Regions from separate parts of the Dyella humicola genome, predicted to be linked through region 3. Evidence: riboswitches for the same ligand, from Rfam matches in the RefSeq annotation. Region 3 holds a riboswitch; each other region holds the start of a gene.
The links. Region 3 has a riboswitch for cobalamin ahead of btuB (TonB-dependent vitamin B12 receptor). Riboswitches for the same ligand answer to the same signal wherever they lie in the genome.

Region 1: it holds a riboswitch for cobalamin, as region 3 does, so the genes downstream of both, OUZ30_RS01800 (ribonucleoside-diphosphate reductase subunit alpha) here and btuB (TonB-dependent vitamin B12 receptor) in region 3, are expected to answer to the same signal.
Region 2: it holds a riboswitch for cobalamin, as region 3 does, so the genes downstream of both, btuB (TonB-dependent vitamin B12 receptor) here and btuB (TonB-dependent vitamin B12 receptor) in region 3, are expected to answer to the same signal.

What each region holds. Positions count from the first base shown of each region.
Region 1 is NZ_JAPDPC010000001.1:422,038-427,484, reverse strand. It holds gene OUZ30_RS01810 (energy transducer TonB) at 106-963, shown strand; gene OUZ30_RS01805 (type 1 glutamine amidotransferase domain-containing protein) at 973-1,836, shown strand; cobalamin riboswitch at 2,073-2,290, shown strand; gene OUZ30_RS01800 (ribonucleoside-diphosphate reductase subunit alpha) at 2,440-4,953, shown strand; gene OUZ30_RS01795 (ribonucleotide-diphosphate reductase subunit beta) at 5,131-5,447, shown strand, end outside.
Region 2 is NZ_JAPDPC010000001.1:68,117-73,563, forward strand. It holds gene OUZ30_RS00295 (efflux RND transporter permease subunit) at 1-1,238, opposite strand, end outside; gene btuB (TonB-dependent vitamin B12 receptor) at 1,445-3,343, opposite strand; cobalamin riboswitch at 3,473-3,704, opposite strand; gene OUZ30_RS00305 (GntR family transcriptional regulator) at 3,740-4,492, opposite strand; gene zwf (glucose-6-phosphate dehydrogenase) at 4,712-5,447, shown strand, end outside.
Region 3 is NZ_JAPDPC010000001.1:931,954-937,400, forward strand. It holds gene clpB (ATP-dependent chaperone ClpB) at 1-1,505, shown strand, start outside; cobalamin riboswitch at 2,263-2,484, shown strand; gene btuB (TonB-dependent vitamin B12 receptor) at 2,642-4,450, shown strand; gene OUZ30_RS04000 (hypothetical protein) at 4,527-5,108, shown strand; gene cobO (cob(I)yrinic acid a,c-diamide adenosyltransferase) at 5,188-5,447, shown strand, end outside.

The sequences.
Region 1 (5,447 bases), 510 kb from region 3:
TCGAAAACCATGGCACGCCCCCGGCTGGCGACTGGCCCCGCCTTGGAAGGCTAAATGCCGCCCCCGTAAAGCTAGACTGCGTGCATTCCAACGGAGGGATTCGGTATGAGGCTTTTGCTGGTGGGCATGTTGAGTGTGTGGCTGTCGTGCGCGACACCGGACGCACAGGCGGAAAATGTTCGGAAGATCGCCGAGGCGAGCATGCTCGTGAAGGGTGCTGTGCAGATCAGTCCGGACGGCAGCGTCAAAGGCTATGTGCTCGATCAGGCGGAGAAGCTACCGCCGGCGGTCACCGAGCTCATCCGGAAAAATATCCCTTCCTGGAAATTTCAGTTTGCTGCCACGCCCGAGGCTGTCTTGAATGAGAGCATGAGCGTGCGCGTACTCGCCAAGGCCGTCGACGCGCAACACGAATCGGTGAGCATCATCGCCGCGACTTTCGGCGACGATAAGGGCGCCAAGGACGAGCGCATCCAATTCAAGACCAGGCGGCAACCCCAGTACCCGCCGATGGCCATCGATGCGCGGGTATCGGGCACGGTCTTCCTGTTGTTGCGCATCGACCGGGATGGCCGCGTGCAAGATGCTTTCGCCGAACAGGTCAACCTGCGTGCCTACGGCGACAAATGGGCCATGGATCGGTATCGCAAGAGCCTAGCCGGCGCTGCGCTCAACGCTGCCAGAGAATGGACCTACGATATCCCGACGAAGGGTAAAGACGCCGATGCGCCCTATTGGCTGGTGCGTGTTCCCGTCAGTTTCGATCTTCACGCCTTCGGCGAACAGCAGTCACCGGCGTCGGAATACGGTCATTGGGACATCTATGTACCCGGTCCCAAGCAAGACGTGCCCTGGGTCAAGGACCGCACCCTGCTTTCCGAGGCTCCTGACGCCATCCCAGACGGAGCACTCCACCAGGTTGGCACCGGGCCGCGCCTGGCCACATCGCTGGCTGGAAGCTGAGTACACCTGATGGCCCACGTATTGATCCCCCTGCCGCACCAGGACTTCGACCCCAGCGAAGTCGCCGTGCCGTGGCGCGTGCTTACCCAGGCAGGCCATCAGGTGACGTTTGCCACGCCAGACGGCCAGACGGCCAGCGCGGACCCGATCATGATCAGTGGCGAAGGACTGGATCTGTGGGGCTGGATCCCGGGCCTGCGCAAGCTGACCGCGTTTGGCCGTCTATTGCGCGCCAATGCGGTTGCGCGTCGCGATTACGCCGCGCTACTGAAAGATCAGGCCTTCAACGCGCCGCTGCGCTGGGATGACGTCGAGACCGCTGGCTTCGATGGACTGCTGCTTCCCGGTGGCCACTGCGCGCGTGGCGTGCGTGTATATCTCGAAAGCTCGCAGCTGCAGCATGTAGTTGCCGCCTTCTTCGGCGCCGACAAACCGGTCGCCGCGATCTGTCATGGCGTGGTGCTCGCTGCGCGCAGCCGCGGTGCGGATGGTCGTTCCGTGCTGCATGGCCGACGCACTACCGCGCTGACCTGGGCGTTGGAGAAATCCGCGTGGTCGATCACCCGCATCACCCGCTTCTGGGACCCGGACTACTACCGCACGTATCCCGATGGTCCCGGGCAGCCGGCGGGCTATATGTCGGTGCAGCAGGAAGTGACGCGCGCACTGGCCAGGCCTGAAGATTTCCTCGATGTGCCTCGCGACGTTCCAGACTATCGACGCAAGACCTCCGGCCTGGTGCGTGACAGCGCTACGGATGGCAGACCGGCCTTCGTTGTGCGCGACGGCAACTATGTCTCCGCTCGCTGGCCGGGGGACGTGCACCGTTTCGCCGCGACGTTCGCCGACATCCTCGCCAGCCGGCCGAGCTGAGCCAAGCACTCTGCTTCAAATCCCAGGGCGATCGTCGAAGCAAGCCGTCATCCGCGATGGCGGGGATGACGACTCAGGCGAAGTGGCGTTTCGGCCTGCTGCCGTCCTTCCTGTGGAGCCATTGAACAGAGCCCCAGGAAATTTTCCTGCTGGGCCGATAACCCCCGCCACCGCCTCACTTTTTCCTGCTTATCCACCGCCTAATCCACAATCTATTGGGTTGACCGGCCTGGTTTAGCCCGATATGTTGTGCTGGTCGGTGCCTCTCTCAGACCTACGGTCGGATTGGCTTAATAGGGAATCCGGTGCAAATCCGGAACTGCCCCGCAGCGGTAAGTGGAAACGAAAGCCCCCATCGCACTGGCCCTCAGCGGCTGGGAAGCGGGAGCAAGTAGGCCGGGTCGCAAGACCCATGTCCACGAGTCCGAAGACCTGCCGGCACATCGTGGCCTGAGCGCCGCGATGCGTGGTGACGGCTTCCGCGGGGAGGCGCGTCGATGCGCAGGGCGGCATGCCCTGTCGGTCGACCGTCCGTGGACTCGCACTATTTCAGCCCTGCGCGCGGGAGCAGGCGGTTGATGACCAGGCCCGGAGCGATGCTGCATGCAACCTATCGATACCACCTCGCGCGAGCGTACTGACGACCGCGCGGACGCCGCCGTTTTCCCTGCCGAGGCCGTCGTGGCCGAAGCACCCCAGCCCATCGCACCCGCCCAAGGCGGCGACGACGCGCCGTTTGCCCTGACCCCACCGCATAACCCTGGCCAGATGCGCGTTACCAAGCGCAACGGCAGCCAGGAGATCGTCGACGTCAACAAGATCGTGCGCGCGGTCACTCGCAGCGGCGAAGGCCTGCACGGCGTCGATCCGCTGCGCGTGGCGCTGAAGACCATTGGCGGCCTGTACGACGGCGCCACCACGCGCGAGCTGGACGAACTGTCCATCCGCACCTCCGCCGCACTCACCGCCGAAGAACCCGAGTACGGCCAGTTGGCCGCGCGCCTGCTCAGCGCTTATGTCGACAAGGAAGTAAGCGGCCAGGAAATCCAGAGCTTCTCGCAGTCCATCGCGCGCGGCGCCGAACTTGGCATCCTGAATGCGCGCCTGCGCGATTTCGTCGCCACCAATGCGCGCAAGCTCAACGACGCCATCGATCCGCTCGCCTCGCGCCGCTTCGAATACTTCGGCCTGCGCACGGTGTACGACCGCTACCTGCTGCGCCATCCTCAGCTGCGCAAGGTGATCGAGACGCCGCAGTACTTCTTCATGCGTATTGCGTGCTCACTGGGCGGCAACGAGATCGGCGAGACGCTGGAACTGTATCGCCTGCTGTCGTCGCTGGAATACATCGCCAGTTCGCCCACGCTGTTCAATGCCGGCACCGCGCATGAACAGCTTAGCTCGTGCTTCCTGCTCGACTCGCCATCCGATTCGCTGGAGTCGATCTACAACAAATACGCCGACGTGGCCAAGCTCAGCAAGTTCGCTGGCGGCATTGGCCTCGCCTATTCGCGCGTGCGCTCGCGCGGTTCGCTGATCAAGGGGACCAACGGCCATTCCAACGGCCTGACACCGTGGCTGAAGACGCTGGATGCCTCGGTGGCCGCCGTGAACCAGGGCGGCAAGCGCAAGGGTGCAGCTTGCGTCTACCTGGAACCGTGGCACGCCGACGTCGAGGAATTCCTCGAGCTGCGTGACAACACCGGCGACGAAGCCCGCCGTACTCACAACCTCAATCTCGCCAACTGGATTCCCGACGAATTCATGCGCCGCGTCGAGAGCGACGGCGACTGGTCGCTGTTCGACCCCAAGATCGTGCCGCACTTCGTCGACAGCTGGGGCGAGACCTTCGAGAACGCTTACCGCGAAGCCGAGGCCAACGGCCTCGCCGCGAAGAAAGTGAAGGCGCGCGAATTGTATGCGCGCATGCTGCGCACGCTGGCCCAAACTGGCAACGGCTGGATCACCTTCAAGGATCGCAGTAACGCCACCAGCAACCAGACCGCGCGCCCCGAAAACGTCATCCACCTGTCCAACCTGTGCACCGAGATCCTGGAGGTGACCTCGGCCGAGGAAACCGCCGTGTGCAACCTGGGTTCGGTGAACCTGGCGCGCCATGTGGTCGACGGTGTGTTCGATTTCGACAAGCTCGCCTCCACGGTGCGCACCGCGGTGCGCCAGCTGGATCGCGTGATCGATCTCAACTTCTACCCCATCGACACCGCCAAGACCGCCAACAGCAAGTGGCGACCGGTCGGCCTGGGCGTGATGGGCATGCAGGACGTATTCTTCAAACTGCGCCTGCCGTTCGACTCGGCCGAAGCACTGGCCTTGTCCACGCGCATCGCCGAAGAGATCTACTTCCACGCGCTGTCGCAGTCGAATGAACTGGCGGCACAGCAAGGCGCGCATCCCGGATTTGCCGAGAGCCGTGCGGCCAACGGCGAACTGCAGTTCGACTACTGGAGCAACGCGCAGCCGCACGACAGCGCCCGCTGGGAATCCTTGCGCGAAGCGATCAAGGCCAAGGGCCTGCGCAACTCGCTGCTGATCGCCATTGCACCCACCGCCACCATCGCGTCGATCGCCGGTTGCTATGAATGCATCGAGCCCCAGGTGAGCAACCTGTTCAAGCGCGAGACGCTGTCCGGCGATTTCCTGGTGGTGAACCGCTACCTGGTCGAGGAACTGAAGACCCTCGGCCTGTGGACCGGTGAAGTCCGCGACGCCATCAAGCTGGCCGAGGGTTCGATCCAGGGCATCACTGCGATCCCGGAGCGCCTGCGCAGCATCTATCGCACGGTATGGGAACTACCGCAGAAGGCATTGATTGATCTTGGTGCTGCACGTGGGGCCTATATCGACCAGAGCCAGTCGCTGAACCTGTTCATGGAAAACCCTAATATCGGCCAGCTCAGCTCGATGTACATGTATGCGTGGAAGGCGGGCATCAAGACCACGTATTACCTGCGTTCGCGTCCGGCCACCAAGATCGCCAAGACGACGGTGTCTTCGGCGCCAGCGGCGAAGGCTGCGCCTGTTGCGGATCAGGAGCAGGCGACGGCGGCCGTGTTCTGTTCGCTGGAGAATCCGGAGTATTGCGAAGCCTGCCAGTAAACCTATTCGCACCCGCCTCCTGGCTCGTCATCCCAACGAAGGCTGGGACCCAGCGCCTTTCGCCGACACTTGCCGTCGAAGAGCAGGAAGTCACTGGATTCCAGCTTTCGCTGGAATGACGAACAAAACCGAATGGCGACGGCCTGCGGCTGTGCGTCACTGATGCAAGGGAACCCCATGTCCACCCAGCCCGACCGCCCCCAACACATCCTCGACCCCGGTTTCGAACTCACCCTGCGCCCCATGCGTTATCCCGAGTTCTACGAGATGTATCGCAATGCGATCAAGAACACCTGGACGGTGGAGGAAGTGGATTTCTCGCTCGACGTCACCGACCTGAAGTCAAAGATGTCGGAAGCTGATCGCCACCTCATTCATCGCCTCGTCGCGTTCTTCGCTACCGGTGACACCATCGTGGCGAACAATCTCGTCCTTAACCTGTACCGGCACATCAATGCGCCGGAAGCGCGCATGTATCTGTCGCGCCAGCTGTA
Region 2 (5,447 bases), 860 kb from region 3:
CGAACGATGTTCTCGATCACCACGATCGCATCGTCCACCACGAAGCCGATGCACAGCACCAGCGCAATCAGCGACAGCGTGTTGAGCGTATAGCCCAGGGTCCACATCACCGCGAAGGCGCCCGCCAGCGATAGCGGCACGCTCAGCATGGCAATCAGCATCGGGCCGATGCGACGCAGGAATACCAGCATCACCAGGGCCACCATCACCACGCTCAACATCAACGCCACCTGCACCTCGTGAAGGGCGGACTTGGTGGTCTGGGTGAGGTCGAAGATCGGCGTGATCTGCAGGTCCGCGGGCAGCCACGCGCGCATCTGCGGCAGCTTGGCGCGCACGGCGTCGGCGGTCGCCACCGCATTGGCTTCGGGGCGCTTGGCGATGCGGATCGCCACCGAGCGATGGTTGTTGAACCAGGCCGCCTGGTACTCATCCTGCTGGCCACTGACCACATGCGCGACGTCGGACAGCCGCACCGGTGCACCATTCTTGTTGATCGCGATCAGCAGGTTGCCGAACTCTTCCGGGTTGTGCAGAGAGTCGTTGGCGGTCACCGTCATCTGCGTGCGGCCGTCGCTCAGCGTGCCTTGCGGGGAGGTTACGTTGGCGGCGCGTAATGCGTTGGCCACGTCGTTGGCCGTCAGCCCCTTGGCGGCGAGCGCGACGGTATTGAGCTCGACGCGCACGGCGCGCGGTCGTCCGCCGATGACGCGCACCTGCGCCACGCCGGGAATCTGTGCGAGAGCCGGATTGATCAGGGTATCCGCGAGGTCGTAGAGCTTGTCTGGCGGGACCGTCTCAGAGGTGAGCGAGAGCAGTAGGACGGGTATGTTGGCGGTGTTGAATTTGAAGTAACGGGGCGGCACCGTCATGCTCGACGGCAGGTCGACCCGGGCCGCGTTGATCGCCGCTTGCACGTCGCGCGCGAGCTTGTCCGTGTTGTTGCCGAAGTTGAACAGGATGCGGATCGAGGTCGAGCCGTCGTTGCTCTCCGAATGCATCTCCTTGATGCCGGGAATACGGCCCAGGTGTCGTTCCAGCGGTGCAGCCACGGTCGACGCCATGGTTTGCGCGTTGGCACCCGGCACCTCGGTGTAGACCACCATGCCGGGGAATTCGATCGCAGGCAGCGCCGCCACACCTAGCAACAGGTACGCCCACAAGCCCGCCAGGGTGAGGCCGAGCGCCAGCAGCGAGGTGCCGATCGGGCGACGTATCAATGGCGCGAAAAGGTTCACGGGCATCCTGACCGTTGTCATCGGCGCACCCCTGTCGCACCGACTAGCGGGACGCGTACGCGTACCCTCGGTCGCCTTTATGCACGCAATCGGGTGACGGCGAATGTGCCGTAAGGGATGGATTAATCGGGCGTCGTCATCCCGACCTACGCCGGGATGACGATCGTGCTAATTGCCGACACCCCGTGAGGTGCCGGCAGAGCAGATCAACGCGTCGACGGGTTATAGCGCAGCGTCAGGAACCAGGTGCGGCCAGGCTGGTTGAAGTAGTAGACCGTCTCGTAGTTGCGATCGAACACGTTGGCCAACTTGGCCTCGATGCGCCAGTTGGGCAGGAAGGCATAGCTCGCGCGCAGGTCCGTGGTGCTGTAACCGCCGAGGCGATGCTGGTTGGCCAGGTCGTCATAAGCCTTGCCCGAGGCAAAGAAGGTGGCGCCAATGCCGAACGCATCGAAGCGGCGATCCACATCGACGCGCGCCGTCTGCTCCGGACGACGCGGCAACAGGTTGCCGTCATACGAGCTCGCCGTGCTCTTGGGCTGCTGCAGGGTGAGGTAGCTCTGCACCTGCCAACCGTCGAGGTTCGCGCCTAACTGGCCTTCGACGCCGCGGATGCGCGCCTGGCTGATGTTCTGCGGCACGAAGTTGCTATCCAGTGCGATCAGATCGTCGATCTTGGTCTGGTAGACGTTCACCGCCCAGTTCCACGCCTCCTGCTTCTGGCTCAGGCCCAGTTCGCCCGAGCGCGACTTTTCCGGCTTCAGGTTGGGATTGCCCAGGCCGTAGGGGTAGTAGATGTCGTTGAAGGTCGGCGCGTGGAAGGCGGTGCCGTAGCTGGCCGACAGGCGCAGGTCATGATCGAAGCTGTAGCCCCACGCCAGCGCACCGGTGTTGTGATTGCCGAACTGATCGTTGTGATCGTGGCGCGCCGATGCCTGTACTTCGTTGCGACCGAAAGTGCCCATGTACTGCGCATAGACGCCGGTGTCCTCGCGCCGGCTGTTGAGGTAACCGGTGTCGCTGTTGATGTATTCCTGCTGATAGTCGACGCCAGCCGTCAGCAGCTGGTTGGTGTCCAGGGTGATGTCGTTCTGCCACGAGGCCTGGTTGCGGCGCGAGTCGGCATAACCGCTCGGCGTGCGCGGGTAATACGTCTGCGTGCCCGCGAAGATGTCGTTGTAGACGCCCTGGAAGTACGTCGACGAATCGTCCCTGCTCTGGCCGGCATTGAGCGTCACCTTCCAGGCGTCGAGCGGGGTGAAGCTCAGGCGCGCGCCGGACACGATCTGCTGGTTGACCGCCTGGTTGCCGCTGAAGGGGCTGCCGGCGTATTCGACAAAACTCTTGCTGCGCAGCCACGTTGCCGACAGTTCGGTGCCGTTGTCCCAGCGATAACCGCCGTTGGCCATGCCGTTCCAGTTGCGGAAGGCATCGTCGCCCGGCTGGTCGACGAAGCAACCGGCGCCAGCCTCGGCGGCGCCGGCGCGGCAGGCGGGGATGCCGCTGGTGTATTGACCGCCCAGGCCTACGTTGAACCAGGCGTGCGAGTCACCACCCGACAGGCCGGCGTGGCCGTCCGTGTAGCTGTGGCTGCCGGCCGACACGCTGAGTGACGGCGTGAGCTTGCCGTCCTGCTGCCCATGTCGGGTGAAGATCTGGATCACGCCGCCGATCGCATCGGCGCCGTATAGGCTCGAACGCGGACCGCGCACGATCTCGATGCGCTCGATCTGGTCGACCGGAATCTGCTCGAATGCCGGCAAGCCTGCACCCACCGCGCCGATGCGCACGCCATCGATCAGCACCAGCACATGGGTGGAATTGCTGCCACGCAGGAACAGCGAACTCTGCTGACCCAGGCCACCGGTCTGGGTGAAGGTCATGCCGGGCAAGCCCACCAGCAAGTCGTGTACCGACGCCGGCTGCAGCCGTTCGATATCCGCGCGGGTGATGACGGTGACCGAGGACAGCGCCTCGTCGGTGGTGATCGACGTGCGCGTGGCCGTGACGATCACGGTGGACAGCGATGGCGGCGAGTTTGTATCAGCGGCCTGGGCGGCCATCGTGCACGACAGCAGCGCAGCTGCCAGCAGAGTCTTCTTCATGGTGTTCCTTGTGGCCGCGCACCCGCGCGCGACACCTGACTTCCAGAGGTCGGACGGCCACTTGGGGGAGCAGAACGGCGGACAGGCGAGATGCGCCATGACACGACGTCCGGCCTCGCCCACCGCGAGCCATCCGTTACGTGTCGGGCCGGTCTCCGGGCTTGCGAGTGGCATGCATCGCGTGCATGCACCGTCGGGCGCCTTCCCGTGCCGAGGCACAGTGGCATGTCGCCATCAGGTTCGAATCACTCGCTTACCGTTGCGGGGGCAGCGCCGGAATGGCTGCGTTGGCAGCATGCACCGGCTTCCCGTTTCATCCTGTGGAGTTACGCCGCAGGACACCCGAACGAACGGAATTTTAAGGTTATCCCTCGCCAGCAGCAACCAAGCCGCGGCTTAGTCGGTTTGCAGCTCGGCCACGAAGTCGTAGATATCGCCGCGATACCACGAGGTGGTGAACTCCACCACGCGGCCATCATCGAGAAAGCTGCGGCGCTCGATATTGAGGCCGGCACTGCCCACCGGCACGTGCAGCAGACGGGCTTGCTGGGCGCCGAGCGAGACGGCCCGCAGTCGCTGCAAGGCGCGACGTGGGCGGCAACCCAGCGTTTCCAGCACCTGATAGAGCGAGTCGTGAACGACCATCGGGTCGGGCAGGATGCTGGCGGGCACCACGCTGCGTTCGATCGCCAGCGGTTCGTCCTTGGCATAGCGCACGCGATGCAGGCGGGCGACCAGCACGCCGGGCGACAGGTTCAGTGCCATGGATTCTTCCGGCGTCACCTCGCCCACGCCCCGTTCGAAGAACTCCGAACGCGGATTGAGACCGCGTGCGCGCAAGTCTTCGGTAAAACTGGTGAGGCGCGACATCGGCTTGATGATGCGTTCGGCCACGAAGGTGCCGGCGCCGTGGCGTTGGTTCAGCAGACCCTCTTCGACCAGGCCGGCGATGGCCTTGCGGATCGTCACGCGGGAGAGCTCCAGCAAGCGCGACAGGTCGCGTTCGCTGGGCAGGGCCTGGCCCGGCTCGATATCGCGGTGTTCCACCACGTTGCGGATGGCCCGGCGCAGGCGCAGGTAGGCGAGCGGTTGGCTGGTGGCCGGGTCTCGGCTCAGGCGGCGGTATTCGTTGACGAGGGCGGTTTCCATGCCGGAACGATACCAATGACCATACCAGTATGGCAATCGGGTGATTTGGCGGGACTTTCCGAGGTTACCAATTTCCGATGAGAACCGTTGTGCCAGGCGGGTTCACGCGGTATCACGGAGAACTGGTGTTGCCTGGTATGTCACTGGTACGATCCCGGGGCACCGCACGGGCGCCAGCGCCCTGTGCCCGCTCCCCGCATCGCCTTTGAGGTGACTGAAGTGACTGCTTCTCCCCTGCCGGTCGAGCCGTTCGACCTGGTGATTTTTGGCGGAACCGGCGACCTCGCCGTACGCAAGCTGCTGCCCGCCCTGTACCACCGTTTCGTCGATGGCCAGATCCCCACCTCCAGCCGCATCGTCGGCATCGCCCGCGAAGGCCTGGACGACGATGGCTACCGTGCCTCGCTGCGCAAGGCGCTGCAGGAAAACGGTGGCGACGCAGCCAAGATCGAGGCCTTCCTGGGCCAGGTGGGCTATCGCTCGCTGGATGCGCGCAAGGACGAAGGCTGGGATGCGTTCGCGGCGTTGATCGGCGAGCAGCCCGAACACATCCGCGTGTTCTATCTCTCCACCTCGCCGGAATTGTTCGTCGATATCTGCAACCGCCTCGGCTCCTATGGGCTGAACAAGGGCCGCGCCCGCGTAGTGCTGGAAAAGCCGATCGGCCGCGACCTGGCCAGCGCCAACCAGATCAACGACGCCGTCGGCCACGTCTTCGACGAAACGCAAACCTTTCGCATCGACCACTACCTCGGCAAGGAAACGGTGCAGAACCTGCTCGCGTTGCGTTTCGGCAATGCGCTGTTCGAGCCGCTGTGGAATGCCGAGCACATTGACCACGTGCAGATCACCGTGGCCGAAACGCTGGGGGTCGGCCAGCGCAGTGCGTATTACGACCGCGCCGGTGCCCTGCGCGACATGGTGCAGAACCATATCCTGCAGTTGCTGTGCATGG
Region 3 (5,447 bases):
ATCACGGCGTGGAGATCACCGACCCGGCCATCGTTGCCGCGGCCACGCTGTCCAATCGCTATATCCCTGATCGCCAGCTGCCGGACAAGGCCATCGACCTGATGGACGAGGCCGCTTCGCGCATCCGCATGGAGATCGATTCCAAGCCGGAAGAGCTCGACCGCCTGGAGCGCCGCCTGATCCAGCTGAAGATCCAGCGCGAGATGCTGAAGAAGGAAACCGACGAGGCGTCCAAGAAGCGCCTGGCCGACCTCGATGCAGACATCCAGAAGCTCGAGCGCGAGTTCTCCGACCTCAACGAAATCTGGAAATCCGAAAAGGCCGCGCTGCAGGGCGCGACCAAGGTGAAGGAGCAGATCGAAGCCGCCCGCATCGAGCTGGAAGCCGCGCAGCGCCGCCAGGACTACGCCAAGATGAGCGAGATCCAGTACGGCACGTTGCCAGCGCTGGAGAAGCAGCTTGTCGCCGCGCAGGCCGCTGAAACGCAAGAGTTCAAGCTGGTGAAGGATCGCGTCACCGAGGAAGAGATCGCCGAAGTGGTGTCGCGCTGGACCGGCATCCCGGTCAACAAGATGCTGGAAGGCGAGCGCGAAAAGCTCCTGCAAATGGAGTCCGCGCTGCACAAGCGGGTGGTCGGTCAGGACGAGGCGGTCCGCGCGGTATCCGATGCAATTCGTCGTGCACGAGCTGGCCTGTCCGATCCCAACCGCCCGTATGGCTCGTTCCTGTTCCTCGGCCCCACCGGCGTCGGCAAGACCGAGTTGTGCAAGGCGCTGGCCGAGTTCATGTTCGATACGCAGGACGCCATGGTGCGCATCGACATGAGCGAATTCATGGAGAAACACTCCGTGAGTCGCCTGATTGGTGCGCCTCCTGGCTATGTCGGCTACGAGGAAGGCGGCTATCTCACCGAGGCCGTGCGTCGCCGCCCGTACAGCGTGATCCTGCTGGACGAGGTGGAGAAGGCGCACCCGGATGTGTTCAACATCCTGCTGCAAGTGCTCGACGATGGTCGCCTCACCGACGGCCAGGGTCGCACGGTGGATTTCCGCAACACCGTCATTGTGATGACGTCCAACCTCGGCTCGCAGATGATCCAGGAGCACGCGGGCGACAGCGAGGCGGACTATCTGCAGATGAAGGCGAGCGTGCTGGGCGTGGTGCAGGCGCACTTCCGTCCCGAGTTCATCAATCGCCTGGACGAGCTGGTGGTGTTCCGTCCGCTGGAGAAGAAGCAGATCCGCGCCATCGCGAAGATCCAGCTCGCCTATCTGGAGAAGCGCCTGGCCGAACGCGAGCTCAAGATGGAGATCGGCGAAAAGGCGCTGGATCTGCTCGGTAATGTGGGCTTCGATCCGGTGTACGGTGCGCGTCCGCTCAAGCGGGCGATCCAGCAGCAGCTGGAGAATCCGCTGGCCAGGGAGATCCTGGAAGGCCGATTCCCTGGCGGCACCACGATCGTGGTGGATGCAGAGCAGGGGCATCTGACGTTCCGCAAACAGTAACCTCGAAACCTGAGGTGGTTTCGGCTTGAACGTCGAGTCACCCGCTCTTTCTCCTTCTCCCCTTTGGGGAGAAGGTTGGGGCGAGGGGCGGGAGCATGCTGTCACGCGACGACTGAGCGTGGCCGCCAGGTTGCCGCTTACGCAGCGGGCGTTTCGATCGCCTGCCGGCGCTCGAGTCACTTTTCTTTTGCTGGCCCAAAAGAAAAGTAACCCAAAGAAAACGGCCTCTAGAGCTGGCAGCATTGCGTGGGATAGAAGCGCTGGAAGGTTCCCGCGATTAGGGAACTGACTGCCCACGGCTACACACAGCGGCTACACCGCAACGCGCCACCGCGATGAGGACTTAAAGCAGGCTCGGCCAAAGGTCGTGATGTTTGTCGCATCCAAGTGCCAGGTAACCACCCCACCACCGACGCCTTAAGCCCTCTTCGCATCGGCGCGTTGCGGTGTAGCCGCGGTGTGTCGGCCGTGGGCCGCCACTCATTCGGCTGGCCACGCCCGTCAGGCTCGTATCCCGCGCCATGCTATGAGCTCTGGCTCTTTAGGCCATTTTCTTTGGGTTACTTTTCTTTTGGGCCAGCAAAAGAAAAGTGACCCGGACCGCGGCAGCGGTTCGGAACGCCCGCTGCGTAAGCGGCAACCTGGCGATATCGCTCGGTCAACGCGTGACCGCAAGCACCCGCCCCCCATCCCAGCCTTCTTCCCGGAAGGGAGAAGGAGCAAAGCGCGCCGGCAGGCGATCGAATCTCCCGTCTGCTAAGATCGCCCCGCCTGAGGTGACCACCAGCTGCAAAGCGAGTGGTTGAAACGGGAATCCGGTGCGGCGCGTGAGCGCCCATTCCGGAGCTGCCCCCGCAACGGTAGGCGAGTAAACGGTCAGCAATAGCCACTGTGCTTTGGCATGGGAAGGCGCTGGTCCGGAAGGCATCCGATGCCTTCGCTCGCGAGCCCGGAGACCGGCCTCGAGGTACGACCAGACAGGCGGTGGGCCATGTCATGGATGCCATGCGTCGCATGGCCGCCACGTCTCCTCACGCCTGTTCCTTATCTCATGCAAACCGCGCGGGCAGGCGCGGTTGAGGAGCATTGCTGTGGCATTTCAGAAGTCCCCCGTCCGCCAGACGATCCTGGCGGCGATGTTGTTGACCGTGATCTCGTCGGCGTCCGCCGACGATGCGACGACCGACCTCAGTAGCGTCGTGGTCACCGCGACCCGTACTGCGCAGACGCAGGACCAGACCCTTTCGGCGATCACCGTGATCGATCGTGCCGATATCGAACGCCTGCAGCCGGCATCCCTGGCGGACCTGCTGCGCGGCACGCCCGGCATGCAGCTGGCCAACAACGGCGGCCCAGGCAAGGCCACCAGCGCATTTCTGCGTGGCACCGAGTCCGATCATGTGCTGGTGCTGGTCGATGGCATCAAGATCGGCTCGGCCACCACTGGAACGGCTGCGTTACAGGACATCCCCGTCGAGCAGATCGAGCGCATCGAGATCGTGCGCGGGCCGTTCTCCAGCCTGTACGGTTCGGAGGCCATCGGTGGCGTGATCCAGATCTTTACTCGTCGCCCCGAGGGCTCGTTCGTACCTGCCTTCAGCCTGGGCGTGGGCAGCTATGGTCATCTAAGCGGTTCGGCTGGTCTGGCCGGGACGAGCGGTAACGGCTGGTATTCGCTACAGGCCTCGCATGACCAGACCGACGGCATCAACGCCTGTCGCGTGGGAGCCGCCGAAGTCGGTGCCGCGTGTTTCGCCGATCAGCCCGACAAGGACGGCTATCGCAACACCGCCGTGACCCTGCAGGGCGGTTATCGCTTCGACCAGCAATGGGACGCCGATGTCCGCCTGTTCCGCAGCGAGGGCCACAACTATTACGACGGCACCTATTCCGACTCCGACGAAAGCGTGACCCAGGTGGTCGGCGGCCGTCTGCACTACCGTCCCACCAAGGACCTCACCTTCACCTTGAGCGTGGGTACCAGCGGCGACTTCAGCAAGGACTATCTGCAAGGCGTCTACGTTGACCGTTTCGACACCCATCGCGATATTGGTTCGTTGCAGGCGGATATCGCGCTGGGCGGTGGCCTGCTCAGCAGCGGTTTCGACTGGCAGCGTGATCAGGTGGACAGCAGCACCGCCTACGCCGTGGACAGCCGCATCGATCGTGGCGTGTTCGTGCAGTGGCAACAGACCTTCGGGCGCCAGTCGCTGCAGGCCAGCGTGCGCCGCGACGACAACAGCCAGTTCGGCGGCAAGAACACCGGCAGCGTCCTGTGGGGCTGGGATTTCAGCAACAGCCTGCGCCTGACGGCCAGCTACGGTACGGCGTTCAAGGCACCCACGTTCAACGACCTGTATTACCCGTACTACGGCAATCCCAACCTCAAGCCGGAAACCTCGCAGAACATCGAATTGGGCCTCCGTGGCGCCTACGGCTGGGGCTACTGGTCGCTCAATGCGTTTCGCAACAAGGTCGATGACCTCATCACCTATGACGCGTCGACCGGCCTGCCGGGCAACGTGGAAGATGCGCGCATTCGCGGCGCCGAGGGCGTGGTCAGTGGACACCTCGCCGGTTGGCTGTTGACCGGCACGGCCACCTGGCTCGATCCGCGCGATGAAACGCCTGGCGACCAGTACGGCAATCTGTTGCCGCGTCGCGCACGCCAGACGGCGCGCGTCGATGTGGACCGCGGTTTCGGTGCCTTCAGCGTGGGCGGTAGCTGGTACGTGGCTGGACGTCGTTACGACGATCTTGCCAATCAGCATCCGCTCGGCGGCTACACCCTGACCGATCTGCGCGTGGCCTATGCACTGGATCGCAGCTGGAAGCTGCAGTTGGCGCTCAACAATGCGTTCGCCAAAAACTATGAGACGGCCTGGTATTACAACCAGCCCGGTCGCAATTACATGCTGACCCTGCGTTACCAGCCGGCTCCATAAGCGCAAGCGCGGGGCGGGTCGTCCCAGCCCCGCGTGACCATTGCAAGACCTTAGACCAAGATCCGGGAGTCACGTCATGAAGTTACCGTCAGGTCCGCGTTCTGCCCTGCTATTGGGGTTGCTGGTGCTGGTCATGTTGTCCACCCGCTTCAAGCATTTTGGCGATGTGCTGCATCTGCCCGATGCTTCGATGGCCGTGTTCTTTATCGGTGGTCTGTTGCTACGCCGCCACGCGATGTTCGCCTCGCTGGTGGCGCTTGCCATGGGGCTGGACTGGGCATCGATCCAGTATGCCGGTGTCAGCGATTTTTGCGTCACGCCGGCGTATGCGTTCCTGCCCTCGGCCTATGCCGTGCTTTGGTATGGCGGTCGCTGGTACGCGCCACGCCTGCGCATCAGCACGGCTTCGCTGTTGGGCGCCTGGGTCGTCGCGCTGCTGGCAGCGTCCGTTTCCTTTGCCATCTCCAATGGCGCGTTTTATTGGCTGGGTGGTCGTTATGCACAGCCGCACCTGGCCGAGTACGTGTCGCGTCTGTGGCAGTGGGCTCCCCTGTTCGTGCGCACCACGCTCGCTTATGTCACGGTGGCGTTGGTGGCCTATGCCGCCGTTGCCAGGCTGATGTCGACACGTGCCGCGCCGTCAGCGCAGCAGGCATAGGAGCCATGTCCATGACGAGTAGGTTCCATCAGATGCATAGCCGGGGAGCAGGCTTATGAACGATCCGTCGCGCGGTGAAATGTTGACCGCCGAAGAGCGCCATCGCGAGCGCATGCAGCGCAAGAAGGAACTGGTGGACCGCAAGATCGCCCGCGCCACCATCGAACGCGGCGTGTTGGTGGTGAACACCGGTAACGGCAAGGGCAAGAGTTCGTCCGGCTTCGGCATGCTGGCTCGCTCGCTCGGTCATGGCTTCCACTGTGGCGTGGTGCAATTCATCAAGGGCAGTTTTTCCACCGGCGAAGAGGCGTTCTTCCGTCGCTTTCCCGACGAAATCGA